DNA from 4 places in the Pantoea folii genome. Region 1 is predicted to be linked to each of the others. Evidence: predicted binding sites of a transcription regulator. Region 1 holds the regulator's gene; each other region holds the start of a gene.
The links. Region 1 encodes PhoB, which activates phosphate uptake and scavenging genes when phosphate is short. Its sites were predicted from a motif close to CTGTCATAAAACTGNCNNAT; they were not measured.
Positions count from the first base shown of each region.

Region 1 (3,816 bases):
TTCCGGCGTGTGATTCACCGCGTTGTACACCAGATTGGAAATGGCGCTGCGCAGCTGTTCATCATTACCGAAGACTTTGAGGTGCGGATCGGTGCGGAAATGAATGCTGTGTCGGCCCTGGCTGAGCGTTTCCGCCTCGCGCTGCAGCAGTTGCAGCATGCCTGGCACATCCACCGTCTCTTTGAGATCGATAGCCGGTGCGGCCTCGATACGCGACAAAGTCAGCAGCTGTTTCACCAGGCTATCCATGCGACGCGTTTGCTCCTGCATGGTGTGCAACGCCTTGCCGCGCGTGCGCTCGTTCATCGTCGCATCGTCCATCATCTCCAGATAGCCCTGCAGCACCGTTAACGGCGTACGCAGTTCATGACTGACGTTGGCAAAGAAGTTGCGCCGCGCCCCTTCCAGCTGGTGCATTTGGGTGACATCGCGCGCCACCATCAACCACTGCCCTTCGCTATAGGGCATCACACGGAATTCCATATGATGTTGATTGTTCAGCACCAGCGTCAGCGGCTTGTCAAAATCGCGTTGGCGAATATAGCGGGAAAACTCAGGATAGCGCAGCAAGTTGAGGATGTTCTGGCCATTATCTTCCGGCCAGCGCAGCCCGAGATGCTGTTGTGCCAGCCCGTTGCACCAGAAAATGGTGCCCTCTTCGGTGGTCAGGATCACTGCATCCGGCAGGGATTCCGCGCCGCTACGAAAGCGCTTAATCAGGTTACCCAGCTCGCGACGACGACGACGGTTACGCAGTTGCATCTGGTAGAGGCCGTAGAACAAGGGTTCCCAGCTACCGCGTCCGGCGGGCGGCGTCATGGAACGATCGACCCACAGCCAGTGCGACAGACGCATCAGATATCTAAAGTGCCAAAACATCACACCCGACACCGCGATCAGCAGTAGCCAGGGCAGATAACCGAACAACAGACCAAGCACCAGCGCGGGCAAACAGACCAGCGCCAGCTCAGTCAATAGTCTCTTCCAGGAGAGTCGTTCCAGCACGGTAAAAGACTCCGTTTAGTAGCGGGCAGAGAAACGATACCCTGTTCCGCGTACGGTTTGAACCATGCGATCGTGGCCAGATACTTCCAGTGCTTTACGTAAACGACGGATATGCACATCAACGGTACGATCTTCCACGTAGACGTTGGTGCCCCATACATGGTTCAGCAGCTGTTCGCGGCTGTAAACACGCTCCGGGTGCGTCATAAAGAAGTGCAGCAATTTATATTCGGTCGGTCCCATTTCCAGCGGGGTACTTTCCGACATCACGCGATGTGAGGACGGATCGAGGCTCAGGCCCTGCATCTCAATCACCTCTTCCACCGCCATCGGTGAAATACGGCGCATCACCGCTTTAATACGTGCCATCAGCTCTTTCGGTGAGAAAGGCTTGGTGATGTAGTCATCCGCGCCCACTTCCAGACCGCGCACGCGATCTTCTTCTTCACCGCGCGCCGTCAGCATCATCACCGGGATGTCGCGCGTCATGGCTTCACGTTTCAAATGTTTAATAAACTGAATACCGCTGCCGCCAGGCAACATCCAATCCAGCAGAATTAAATCAGGCCAGGGTTCGATTAGCTTACCAATCGCGCTGTCATAGTCTTCTGCCTCAATAGGCTGGTAATCATTCTGTTCCAGCACGAAACATAACATTTCACGGATGGGAGCTTCGTCTTCCACAACCAAAATGCGCTTAGCCATTATAACTCCTGCTTTTGTGACAATAGGTCACTGGGATTTGCGGCGCCATTATGCGTCAGTTTTATGACACTTTTATGAAAAACCCTCCCTATGATAGATAGTGATAAAACAGAAATGTGACAACGATTATCGCTTTTTTTTCTTTGCGATCTGAAGAGGTTATAATTCGCCTTCGCTTAACGAAGCAGGGAGTATTCATGCGCATCATTCACACCGCGGATTGGCATCTCGGTCAGTTCTTTTACAGCAAAAGCCGGGCGGCCGAGCATCAGGCCTTCCTGGACTGGCTGCTGGCACAGATTACCCAGCATCAGGTGGATGCTTTAATCATCGCGGGAGACCTGTTTGATACCGGTTCGCCACCGAGCTATGCGCGTGAAATGTTTAACCGCTTCGTGGTGGCGCTACAGCCGACGCACTGTGAACTGATTGTGCTGGCGGGCAACCATGATTCCGTCGCGACCCTGAATGAATCACGCGAGTTACTCGCCTGTTTAAATACGCGAGTGATCACCAGCGCCACACCAGAGGGCGAACAGCAGGTGCTGACGCTGCATCAACGCGATGGCACGCCGGGCGCACTGCTGTGCGCGATTCCCTATTTACGTTCGCGCGATATTTTGCGCAGCCAGGCGGGGCAATCCGGGCGCGAGAAGCAGATCTCACTGCTGGAAGCGATTGAGCAGCATTATCAGCAGTGTTATGCCGCAGCGCTGGCCGAGCGGGCAAATCGCGCACTTCCCATCATTGCCACCGGTCATCTCACCACCGTTGGCGTGACGAAAAGCGACTCGGTGCGCGATATCTATATCGGCACGCTGGATGCCTTCCCGGCGCAGGCGTTTCCCGCCGCGGATTACATTGCCCTTGGCCATATTCACCGTGCGCAGCGCATTGCCGATAGCGATCATATTCGCTACAGCGGCTCACCGATTCCGCTCAGTTTTGACGAACTGGGCCGCGAAAAGAGCGTGTTCCTGCTGGAGTTCAGCGCTCAGCTGGATAGCGTCACTCCCCTCCCGATCCCGCAGTTCCAGCCGATGCAGATGTTAAAAGGCTCAATGGCGGAGATCGAACAACAGTTGGGCGAGTTTAGCGAGGGAGATCGCGAGCAGCCCGTCTGGCTCGATATTGAAATCACCACGCAAGAATATCTCAGCGATTTGCAGCGCCGCGTTGAGCAACTGACCGAAGCCCTGCCGGTGGAAGTGCTGCTGGTGCGCCGCAGCCGTGAACAGCGTCAGCGCAGCCTGGCGCGCATGGATAATGAAACGCTAAGCGAATTGAAAGTCGAAGAGGTGTTCGCCCGCCGTCTGGCGCAGGAAGAGCAGTTGGATGCCGAACAAGCCGAACAGCTCACGCAACTGTTCCGCACCACCCTCGCCGCGCTGGAGAACCCGTCCGCATGAAAATCCTGACGTTACGTTTTAAAAACCTCAATGCGCTGCGCGGTGAATGGTTTATCGATTTCCGCCGTGAACCCTTTGCCAGCAACGGATTGTTTGCCATTACCGGCGCGACCGGCGCGGGGAAAACCACCTTGCTGGATGCCATTTGCCTGGCGCTTTATCACCAGACGCCGCGCCTTGGCGTGCTGTCACAGACACAAAACGAACTGATCACCCGCGACACCGCCGAATGTCTGGCAGAAGTGGAATTTGAGATCAAAGGCGAAGCCTGGCGCGCCTTCTGGAGCCAGAACCGCGCACGCGGCCAGGCGGATGGCAAATTGCAGGCACCGCGTGTCGAGCTGGCGCGCGTGGCGGATAACCAGATTGTGGCCGATAAGGTGGGTGACAAACTCAAGCTCATCGAAACCCTTTCTGGCCTCGATTTTGACCGTTTCACCCGTTCAATGATGCTGTCGCAAGGCCAGTTCGCTGCCTTCCTCAACGCCAAGCCGGGCGAACGCGCCGAACTGCTGGAAGAACTCACCGGCACCGAAATTTACGGCCAAATCTCGATGCAGATTTACGAGCGCTGGCGCACCGCACGCAGCGATCTGGAGACACTGCGCGCCCGCGCTGGCGGCATGATGCTGCTGGATGAGACGCGTCGCACAGAGCTGATGCAGCAGGTTGAAGCCTTAACGGCGCAGGAAAAAAC
Region 1 is NZ_JBWXON010000011.1:70,985-74,800, forward strand. Features, by position in the region: gene phoR (phosphate regulon sensor histidine kinase PhoR) at 1-1,005, opposite strand, end outside; gene phoB (phosphate response regulator transcription factor PhoB) at 1,021-1,710, opposite strand; gene sbcD (exonuclease subunit SbcD) at 1,908-3,119, shown strand; gene AC1MDE_RS14110 (AAA family ATPase) at 3,116-3,816, shown strand, end outside.

Region 2 (3,816 bases), on a different contig from region 1:
GTCCAGCACCGTCAATCGCCGCCGCTTCCACCAGCGATTTGGGGATCGACTGCAGTGCGGCAAAGAAGAACAGGAAGTTGTAGCTCATCTGCTGCCAGATGGATGCCAGCACGATCAGGAACATCGCCTGACCGCTGTTTTGCGCGTAGTTCCAGTTATAGCCAATCTGGTTCAGCAGATGGCTGAACAGGCCGAGGCCAGGGTTGAACAGGAACATCCACAGCACGGCAGCGACCACCGGTGCAACGGCGTAAGGCAGCAGCAATAGCGTTTGGTACAGTTTTTTCAGACGCACCACGTAGTCGACCAACGCCGCCAGCAGCAGCGAGAAGGTCATGCCGCATACCGTAACCAGGGCGCTGAATTCGATGGTGGTCCAGAAAGAGTCGAGGTAATAGCTGTCGCTGAACAGGCGCTTGAAGTTATCCAGCCCGACGAAGGTGCTGGAAATACCAAAGGGATCGATGCTTTGCAGCGAATACCACAGCGCTTCACCGGCCGGCCACAGGAAGAAAATAGCAGTAATGACCAGCTGTGGTGCCACCAGCAAATAGGGCAAAAAACGGGAGCGAAAAACGGGGCGTGATGAGGACATAGCAGACTCGCCAAAAGAGAAATCGGGGCTGACGCCATGCGCCAGCCCCGAGACAACGGAATTACTTCACTTGCTGTTCAAAACGACGCAGCAGTTCGTTTCCGCGCTTCACAGCGTTATCCAGTGCAGCCTGTGGAGCCTGTTTGCCCGTCCACACGCCTTCCAGCTCTTCGTCCACAATGGTACGAATCTGTGGCATGTTGCCCAGACGCATGCCTTTGGTGAACGGCAGTGGATCTTTGTTCAGCATCTGACGCGTGGCGATGTCTGCGCCTGGGTTCTTGTCATAGAAGCCCTGTTGCTTGGTCAGCTCATATGCAGCAGTGGTGATTGGCAGGTAACCGGTCTTCTGGTGCCATTCTGCGGCAATTTCTGGCTGAGCCAGGAACTTCATGAACTCTGCTACGCCCTTGTAGGTGTCGGCATCTTTGCCTTTCATCACCCACAGGCTCGCGCCGCCGATGATGGCGTTCTGCGGTGCGTTAGGCACAGTTGAGTCATAAGGCATCATGCCGACGCCGAAGTTGAACTTAGCGTAATGCTTGATATCCGCCAGAGAGCCGGAAGAAGCCGTGGTGATGCCGCAATCGCCGTTGTAGAACTTCGCGGTGGATTCATCTTTACGACCGAAGTAGGTGAAATCACCCTTCTTGTTCATGTTTTCCAGCATCTGGATATGGCGAACCTGCACCGGCTTGTTGAACTCCAGTACCGCGTCAGTGCCATCGAAGCCGTTGTTTTTGGTAGCCACTGGCAGTGCATGCCAGGCGCTGAAGTTTTCGATTTGAATCCAACCCTGCCAGCCGCTGGCGTAACCACAGGTCATGCCCGCTTTACGCAGTGCGTCGGCGTCTTTTGCCAGTTCCTGCCAGGTTTTAGGCGGCTGGACTGGGTTCAGACCGGCTTTCTTGAAGGCATCTTTGTTGTAGTACAGCACTGGGGTTGAGCTGTTGAACGGCTGAGAGATCAGCTGGCCATTGCTGTCGCTGTAATAACCTGCAACCGCTGGCACGAACTGTTTTGGATCCATCTGCACGCCCGCGTCTTTGAACACGTCATGCACAGGCACGATAGCTTTTGAAGCCATCATGGTCGCCGTACCCACTTCGTAAACCTGCAGAATCGCCGGTGCTTTACCGGTACGCACAGCAGCGATACCCGCTGCCAGGCTCTGCTCGTAGTTACCTTTGTAAGTCGGTACGATTTTGTATTCTGGGTGAGCCTGGTTAAAACGTTGTGCCAGAGAATCGACTTCTTTGCCTAACTCGCCTTCCATTGAGTGCCAGAAAGGAATGTCAGTGGCAGCCAGCGCGTTACCACTGAGCGCCAGACCAAGCAAAACACTCATCAGGCGGGGACGAAGCGTAAAAGCGGACATAAGTTTTTTCCTGTGCTGTTAGGTACGCGCGATATCACGCATTTTTTTGTTCGCGAAGTAACATGACACGGGGAAATGACGGATTAATAACAGGTTTATGACGGGAATGTGACGGAGATTGCGCGTATTAGAAAGTTTAAAGTGGCACAAGTTATCTCAAACTAGAGCCACTGTTTAGACCGCCAGCGTTGCAGTCAGACCGCACCTTTTATCAGACCGTCGGCGGCGCAGCCAGATTGCGGGCGGACAGCGCGCAGCCACCGGAACGTACTCTTAGTACGTGAGGATGGCGAGCACTGCCCAACCGCAAGCTGGCAAGTAAGCCAGGTCAGGCGCCGAGGTAAGCGCTGCGTACCGCTTCGTTGGACAACAGCGCTTCACCACTGTCTTCCAGCACCACATGACCGTTCTCCAGCACGTAGCCGCGATCGGCGAGCTTCAGCGCCTGGTTAGCGTTTTGCTCCACCAGGAAAATGGTCATGCCCTCTTTACGCAACTGTTCAATCGTATCGAAAATCTGCTGAATAATAATCGGCGCTAAACCTAAAGAAGGTTCGTCGAGTAACAGCAAACGCGGCTGACTCATTAGCGCACGACCGATCGCCAGCATCTGCTGTTCACCACCGGACATGGTGCCCGCGCGCTGCACTTTACGTTCAGCCAGACGCGGGAACAGCTGATAAACCCGCTCAATGCGCTCCTGATACTGCTGGCGCGTGGCAAAGAAACCGCCCATCGCCAGGTTCTCTTCCACCGTCATCCGGGAAAACACGCGGCGGCCTTCCGGCACAATCGCAATCGCTTCACGCATGATTTTGGCGGTTTGCCAGTCGGTGATCTCTTTGCCGTCGAAGATAATAGTGCCACTGGTGGCACGCGGTTCACCACACAGGGTGCCAAGCAACGTGGTTTTACCTGCGCCGTTAGCCCCAATCAGGGTGACAATTTCACCCTGACTGATGTGCAGGTTGATGTTGTGCAGTGCCTGAATCGGGCCGTAATGGGCACTCACCCCTTGCAACGTTAAAATTGGGTTTGCCATATTACGCCTCACCTAAATAAGCACGGATCACATCCGGATTGTTACGCACTTCTTCCGGCGTACCGTTAGCCAGCGGCGTCCCCTGGTTCACCACATAAATGCGGTCAGAAATCCCCATCACCAGCTTCATATCATGTTCGATTAACAGCACCGAGACCTTATGCTCACCGCGCAGTTCGGCAATCAGTTCGTCCAGTTCGTGGGTTTCGCGTGGGTTAAGTCCTGCGGCAGGCTCATCCAGCATCAGGATTTCCGGACGTGTCACCATGCAGCGCGCAATCTCCAGACGACGCTGCTGGCCGTAAGCGAGGTTGCCCGCCTGCCGATTGGCCAGCTCCAGCAGGCCGATGCGATCCAGCCAGGTGGCAGCACGATCCAGCGCTTCACTCTCCCCGCGACGGAACGCCGGGGTTTTGAACAGGCCGGAGAACACGCCACTTTTCAGGTGCTGATGCTGCGCGACCAGCAGGTTTTCAATCACCGTCATCTCACGGAACAGTCGCACGTGCTGGAAAGTACGCACGATGCCCATACGCGCAATCTTCTGGCCTGGCTGGCCCTGCAACTCCTGATCGCGCAGTTTGATGGTACCGCCGGTCGGCTTGTAAAAACCGGTCAGGCAGTTGAACACCGTGGTTTTACCGGCACCGTTCGGCCCGATCAGTGACACGATTTCCTGGGGATGCAGTTCCAGCGCCACATTGTTGACGGCCAACAGCCCGCCAAAGCGCATCATCAAGCCTTCAACGGCTAACAAAGGCTGACTCATGCCTGCTCTCCTTGTTTACTGCTTTTCAACTT
Region 2 is NZ_JBWXON010000008.1:181,731-185,546, forward strand. Features, by position in the region: gene ugpA (sn-glycerol-3-phosphate ABC transporter permease UgpA) at 1-595, opposite strand, end outside; gene ugpB (sn-glycerol-3-phosphate ABC transporter substrate-binding protein UgpB) at 657-1,973, opposite strand; gene livF (high-affinity branched-chain amino acid ABC transporter ATP-binding protein LivF) at 2,302-3,015, opposite strand; gene livG (high-affinity branched-chain amino acid ABC transporter ATP-binding protein LivG) at 3,017-3,784, opposite strand; gene AC1MDE_RS11875 (high-affinity branched-chain amino acid ABC transporter permease LivM) at 3,781-3,816, opposite strand, start outside.
Region 2: ugpB (sn-glycerol-3-phosphate ABC transporter substrate-binding protein UgpB) is a predicted target of PhoB. The motif match lies at 2,058-2,077, and genes of this name have one in related genera.

Region 3 (3,816 bases), on a different contig from region 1:
CATAGCCCTGAGGTTCGCACAGGAGTTGATAAAGCTCCGGGCGACGACCATGGATCCAGCGGCGTCCGGTAGACATCGCCAGTAACGAGAGATCCAGGTCGGCACTCACCAGCGTATCCCTGAAGGAAGTGGTTTCGTTAACGATGCGGCCATAGGGGTCAATCACCATCGCATTGCCGGTACGGATCTCGCCGTTATCCAGTCCGACGCCATTACTGAACAGGACGAAAAGACCGTTATCGTGCGCACGCGAAGGCAGCCAGCGCATCAACCAGCCTCGACCGCTGTCGCTAGCCAGAGCGATTTCCAGTGCGCTGGGATCGCTTTCTCGGTTTTCCCACAGGCTCACCGGAATGGGTTTCATACCAAAGGGACTGCGTGAATGGGTGCCACCTGTTTGATGCGGGGCAATCAGAATATCGGCTCCCATGAGCGCGGTGATGCGGACGTTATCGGTTAAATTATTGTCCCAGCAAATCAGAATCCCGACTTTCACCCCCCATGGCGTGTCAAACACGGTGAATTCATTTCCCTGGGCGATGCCCGCATGTTCGAAAGCATGGATCTTACGATGTACATGGCGTTGGCCATCCGGCATGCAGACCGCATAGGCATTGTAGAGCAGTCCATTATCATGCTTTTCGATGTAGCCGGCGCCGATCGCCATCTGATGCTTTTCCGCCAGGCTCGCGATACGCGCCAGTGACGGGCTGTTTTCCGTGCGCTCGGCCAGGGCTTCGACCTCTGTAATGGGCAGATCCGGCACATGCCAGTAACCCGTGATGCACATTTCAGGAAAGGCTAATATTTTGACTTCTTCTTGTGCGGCCTGCGCGATAAAGCGCTCCATCACGGAAAGATTGTAAGCTTTGTCGCTGGCGCGATGGCAAAACTGCACGGTGGCAACGCGAAGTGAATGTTCCATGGTGATTCTCCGAAAGGAAATAGGTCGCTATTTCACCAGAGGGAAAACCACCGTGTATAATCACAACTTCTCCCACTTTGATAACCGATTGGAATGGATATTAAACTGTTACGCGCCTTTGTGACGCTGGCGCAAGAAGGCACCTACCACTCGGCGGCCAATAAGCTCTGCATCACCCAGCCCGCACTATCGAAACAGATCCAGACACTGGAGCACCTTTCTGGTGTGACGCTATTTCAGCGCGGACGGCATGGCGCGCGGTTAACGGTGGCGGGAGATCAATTGTTAGCGGCTGCCAGCGAGGCAGTGGAACGCTATGCGGATTTTTTCGCTGACGTGACGGCGATCCAAAGAGGGGATTCAGGAAAACTCACTCTGGGTTTTGGCATCTCTTCTTATCTTTTTGCTGCCAAACGTGTCGCTGCCTTTCGCGTTCGTTATCCCGGCGTAAAGGTCTCGCTCAACGATATGCCTTCGGCGGTTCAGACCCAATGGCTTGCTGAAGGACGACTGCAGGTGGGATTTGTGCGCTTACCCGTGCCTGAATCACTGCAAAGTCACAGTCTGGATACGGAACAATTAGTGCTGGCGGTAGCCGCTGATCAATTATTGAGTCACTTAGAAGCAACGCAGGTTATTGAAAATCATCAACTCTTACAGTTGGCACCTCAGCGGGGCGAAGGGCTCACTACGCAGGCCGATCAATTCCTGACCGCAAGAAACCTCACGCCGCGCACGGTGTCGGCTGCTGATGATATCCAGACGTTACTGGCGCTGGTGGCCGCTGGTGATGGTGTGGCGTTACTGCCGGCGAGTGTGAAACACATCCTGCCTGTAGGCGTCACACTATTGCCGCTGGAAGGCGAGCATACCCAATGGCACACCGGTTTGGCGTGGAATGGTCAGATTAAGGACCCGCTAAGAGACAAGTTTTTAGCGATGGTAATGGAAAATGGCCAGATAAATTAACGATGTGGCTGAATTGAAGACAAAAAAAAGCCTGAACTTTCGTTCAGGCTCTTCTTCAAAATGATGGCGGTGAGAGGGGGATTCGAACCCCCGATACGTTGCCGTATACACACTTTCCAGGCGTGCTCCTTCAGCCACTCGGACATCTCACCACATTTTTTCTGCCAACCGCACTGGGTCAACGGGGCGCTACTATAGGGAGTTACCTGAATACGGTCAAGCCCTATTTTCTCCTTTTGTTCTATCCGCTTAAGCTCTGTGCAGCTTGCTGCATCTCTCGCCGAACTGCGTGTTCTGTCATCAAATTATTCCTTCTCTGCCACAAAAGTGTCACCAGACTGTCGCAGACTTGTCTGCGGAAACATTTGGTTATATTTACTGATAAGGATGCTTATAAATGAAACACATACCTCTTTTTACGGTTTCTCTGCTGGCTTCACTCATCGCGACGTCAGCTGTCGCAGATTCAACAACGTATAGCCGCGCCGCCACCGGTGATATCACCGAACACGGTGGCGCGCGCCGCCTCAGCAGCGACCAGACGGAAGCGCTGAAATCCTCATTAATCAATACCACGGCCAAAAACGTCATCTTATTGATCGGCGATGGCATGGGTGACTCGGAAATCACCGCCGCACGAAATCAGGCGATGGGCGCGGGTGGTTTCTTCCCAGGCATTGATGCGCTGCCGTTAACCGGTCAGTACACCCACTACTCGTTAGACAAGAAAACTCACAAACCGAATTACGTGACCGATTCGGCTGCCTCCGCGACCGCCTGGGCGACGGGCACCAAATCTTATAACGGCGCCATCGGCGTAGACGTTAATGGCAAGGATCAGGTCACCATTCTGGAGCTGGCGAAAGCCGCTGGGAAAGCCACCGGTAACGTCTCGACTGCAGAATTACAGGATGCCACGCCCGCCGCTTTGATGGCGCATGTCACGTCGCGTAAATGTTATGGCCCGGAAAAAACCAGCGAGCTGTGTCCCACCAATGCGCTGGAGCAGGGCGGTAAAGGGTCCATCAGCGAGCAGATGCTGAAAACCCGTCCAGATGTCACCCTCGGCGGCGGGGCGAAATCGTTCTCTGAAAGCGCCAAAGCGGGTGAATATCAGGGTAAAACCCTGCGCGAGCAGGCTCAGGCACTGGGCTTCCAGCTGGTCGATAACCTTGATGGCATGAATGCAATTAAACAGGCCGATCAGACGAAGCCGGTGCTCGGGCTGTTCTCTGACGGCAATATGCCGGTTCGCTGGCAGGGACCGAAAGCCAGCTATCACGGCAATATCGATAAACCGGTGGTGACCTGTGAAGTGAATAAAGATCGCCCGGCATCAACACCAACATTGGCGCAGATGACTAAAAAGGCGATTGATCTGCTGAGCACCAATGAGAAAGGTTTCTTCCTGCAGGTGGAAGGCGCGTCAATTGATAAACAGGATCACGCGGCGAACCCGTGCGGCCAGATTGGCGAAACGGTGGATCTGGATGAGGCCGTGCAGCAGGCGCTGGCCTTTGCACGTGAACACGGTGACACGCTGGTGGTAGTGACGGCAGACCATGCGCATAGCAGCCAGATTATTGAAAATGGCCGCAAAGCCCCAGGCCTGACCCAGGCGGTGAACACCAAAGATGGTGCGGTCATGACCATCAGCTACGGTAACTCTGAAGAGGATTCTCAGGGACATACCGGCACACAGCTGCGCATCGCGGCCTATGGGCCTTATGCGGCTAACGTGGTGGGCCTGACCGATCAGACTGACTTGTTCTTTACGCTGAAGGATGCAATGGGCATCAAGTAATCACTCCCGGCAGCAACGAGAATCCCCGCATCAGCGGGGATTTTTCTGGCTGCAGATTGGTGCGAATTACAATCCGCGCTGCGCCATTAAGCGCGCTAAATCCACCAGACGATTTGAG
Region 3 is NZ_JBWXON010000013.1:11,557-15,372, forward strand. Features, by position in the region: gene AC1MDE_RS15515 (nitrilase family protein) at 1-925, opposite strand, end outside; gene AC1MDE_RS15520 (LysR family transcriptional regulator) at 1,019-1,894, shown strand; tRNA gene AC1MDE_RS15525 (tRNA-Ser) at 1,959-2,046, opposite strand; gene phoA (alkaline phosphatase) at 2,292-3,698, shown strand; gene gap (type I glyceraldehyde-3-phosphate dehydrogenase) at 3,765-3,816, opposite strand, start outside.
Region 3: phoA (alkaline phosphatase) is a predicted target of PhoB. The motif match lies at 2,222-2,241, and genes of this name have one in related genera.

Region 4 (3,816 bases), on a different contig from region 1:
TATGCTTGATTTGAGCGATAGCAAAGTGGTGGAGATTTTTGCCTTAGCGGGCAGTGAAGTGCCGCTGGAGGATGTGCAGGCGTGGATGAAGAAGGATGAAGACGCGGCATTCCGTAAGCTGCCGGACGTGCTGATGGGCTATTTCCTCAACGGTTTGATTTTCTTCCGTCGCGGTAAGAGTGAAGATGCACCAGCGCCGTCAGTCGAACGTCGTATGAATAACAATATTTTCATCAAGAAGCTGCGTATCGCCTTTGCGCTGAAGACCACGGATATTCCGGTGGTGCTGGAGAAGGCAAACTTTAAGATTTCCCAGGCGGAAGTCGGTGCGATTTTCCGCAATCCGGATCATAAAAACTACCGCGAGTGCGGTGACCAGATTCTGCGTAACTTTTTGAAGGGATTGACGATGATGAATCGTCCTGCGGCGCCCGCGAAAAAGCCCTGATGGCTTTGTGTTAGTGCTCAGTCGGGAAAGGGCTGATTGCTATGTGTTAGTGCTCAGTCAGGGATAGCATGGCAGATCGCAAAAGAAGCCCACATCCCTGTGGATCGGCCTCGCCATCCATAGCTCGGACGCTTTACTCCTCTGCCACGCTATCCCTTCCCTTTAGCTTTGAGCGTCGCTTTGATACCAGGTCAGATGCAGGCCGCTCCGATCATGAAGGAATCTCACTTCCCTGTTGATCGGCCTGTCTCTTCACTCTGGCTCAGGTGCTACTTTTTACTAACACCTCATACAGCGAAGCCAGAGCAAAGCAAAGAGCGTCTTAGCAGTTCAGCTAATTAGGCATCGCTTTTAGCGACATGCCCCACTACCCAACGCTTGTGCACGTATAGTGAAGCGAAAATGACGATCGCCCCGGCAATAAAGCTCGGCCAGTGCGGTTTTTCCTGCCAGATCGCCAGATTCACCAGCAAGCCCGCCGGCACGTGCATGTTGTTCATGATGCCCAGCGTACCGGCATCGACCTGCGTCGCACCGTAGTTCCACATAAAGTAGCCCAGCCCGGAAGCCGCCACGCCCAGCCACACCAGAATGCCCCACTGCAGTGAGGTGGTTGGCAGTTTGTTCGGGTTACCCCACAGGCTCCACGCAATGATGGCGATGATCACCGCGCCAAGATAGAACCAAGAGAAGGCCGTGTGTTGCGGCATTGGGCGGGTTTCCTGCAAGCGCTTGTAGCCAACCATACCAATGGCGAAGCAGATGTTAGCCGCCTGAACCAGCAGCAAACCGAACCAGAAATGATCGCTGACTTTGTCATAGCGAATGATGGCCGCACCGGCTACCGCCAACAGCGCGCTGAAGGCATAGCCTATTCGCAGCCGACGTCTGCTGAGCAAATCGTAAATCAACGTGACGTAGAGCGGCGTCATCACGGTAAACAACAGGAATTCTGTCACGCTCAGGTAGGTATAAGCCTCAAAACTCAGCAGATACATGATGCCGAGTTGCAGCATCCCCACCAGCATATACAGCAGGATGGTTGAGGCGCGATAGCCCTTCCAGCGCAGGAAGGGCAAAAAAACGAGCGCAGCCAACCCAAGGCGCATTAGTACAGAGAACCAGGAGTCAACCTGGCCCGCAAGGTATTCCCCTATCAAACTAAAGGAAAAAGCCCACAAAATGGTGGTAACGATCAGTAACAGCACGGTATTGATCCCAAAATGAACAGTGGCGCTAGTGTAAACAAACTGTCGTGGACGGGCTGAAATATCTGGTTGACGAGTGGTCAAATTAAAATCAAACAAATCGCCGTATCCCCGTCACTCATTAAGATAAGGCCCACTGCTGAAATCAGGTTGCTGGTTGCAGATGCAGTGAATCTGATTCGACACGGCAACGGATTCCCCTTACAAACCCAAAAGCCCCGACGCTTCATGCGCGAATACCAACATTTCCTGGTTTATATCGCTCTTTAATGTCATCAAACTGTAACAATTGTGTCACACATCACAGTAACGTAGCGTAACCATCACTATCCTTTGCGCGAAATGGAACTTTGGTTTTGTTGTTACGCCAGAGGGCATTTGACCCAACCTGCTGGGAATTTATAAAAATATTGCGCCCTGGAGGGCCACCTTCATGTTAAGTATCTTCAAACCGGCACCGCATCAGCCGCAAGTCGCTGACGATCGTGTCGATCCGCTCTATCGTCGGCTACGCTGGCAAATCTTCATCGGCATTTTCTTTGGCTATGCCGCCTATTACCTGGTCCGTAAAAACTTTGCGCTGGCGATGCCCTATTTGGTTGAGCAAGGCTTTTCGCGTGGCGATCTTGGCTTTGCGCTGTCCGGAATCTCCATCGCCTACGGTTTTTCCAAGTTCATCATGGGTTCCGTCTCTGACCGTTCAAACCCGCGTGTCTTTTTACCTGCCGGACTGATTCTGGCCGCTGCGGTGATGCTGTTTATGGGCTTTGTACCCTGGGCCACCTCCAGCATCATGGTGATGTTTGTGCTGCTGTTCCTGTGCGGTTGGTTCCAGGGTATGGGCTGGCCACCGTGCGGGCGCACCATGGTGCACTGGTGGTCACAGAAGGAGCGTGGCGGGATTGTCTCGGTGTGGAACTGCGCCCATAACGTGGGCGGTGGTATTCCACCCTTGCTGTTCCTGCTGGGTATGGCGTGGTTTAACGACTGGAAAGCCGCGCTCTATATGCCGGCGTTTGGTGCCATCCTCATCGCGATTATTGCCTTTGCTCTGATGCGCGATACGCCGCAGTCTTGTGGTTTGCCGCCGATTGAGGCGTACAAGAATGATTATCCGCCAGACTACAGCGAGGATCATGAGGAGGAGTTGACGGCGAAGCAGATTTTTATGCAGTACATCCTGCCTAATAAGCTGCTGTGGTATATCGCGCTGGCCAACGTGTTCGTTTACCTGCTGCGCTACGGCATTCTCGACTGGTCACCGACCTACCTGAAAGAGGTGAAGCATTTCACGCTGGATAAATCTTCGTGGGCTTACTTCTTCTATGAATATGCGGGCATTCCCGGCACCTTGCTGTGCGGCTGGATGTCGGACAAGGTGTTCAGAGGCAATCGTGGCGCCACCGGCGTGTTCTTTATGACGCTGGTAACCATCGCGACGGTGGTGTACTGGCTTAACCCACCCGGCAATCCAGGTCTCGATATGCTGTGCATGATCGTCATTGGCTTCCTGATCTACGGCCCGGTGATGCTGATTGGTCTGCATGCGCTGGAGTTAGCGCCGAAGAAAGCGGCCGGCACGGCAGCAGGCTTTACCGGTTTGTTTGGTTATCTCGGCGGTTCAGTGGCAGCCAGTGCGATTGTCGGTTACACCGTGGATTACTTCGGCTGGGATGGTGGATTCATGGTGATGATTGCCGGATCGGTGTTGGCGGTGATTTTGTTGCTGCTCACCATGGTCAGCGAGCATAAACATAAGAAACAGATGGCATAACAAAAATGGGCCAGTATCACCGGCCCATTTTTTTTAAGCAAGGAACAACTTACGTAGCGTATGCGGCACCGCATCTTCAGCGTTGCTGCCAATCACTTCCAGCGTCGGCAAGGTATCTTTCAGGCGCTGCTGCGCATTACGCATGATGCAGCCTTTACCCGCCATACTCAGCATTTCCACGTCATTCATGCCATCACCAAAAGCGATGCACTCTTTCAATGAGAAGCCAAGCTGCTTTGATACCGCCTCCAGCGCGTGACCTTTGGATACGCCACCCGCCATCACTTCCAGACAGGTCGGCAGTGAGAAGCTGACGTTAACGCGATCGCCCCAGCGCGCTTCGATCGCTAGCTCCAGCGGCACCAGACGTTCAGGATCGTCGCAGG
Region 4 is NZ_JBWXON010000029.1:25,573-29,388, forward strand. Features, by position in the region: gene AC1MDE_RS24505 (YehS family protein) at 1-448, shown strand, start outside; gene AC1MDE_RS24510 (carboxylate/amino acid/amine transporter) at 787-1,656, opposite strand; gene glpT (glycerol-3-phosphate transporter) at 2,090-3,430, shown strand; gene yigL (sugar/pyridoxal phosphate phosphatase YigL) at 3,464-3,816, opposite strand, start outside.
Region 4: glpT (glycerol-3-phosphate transporter) is a predicted target of PhoB. The motif match lies at 1,926-1,945, and genes of this name have one in related genera.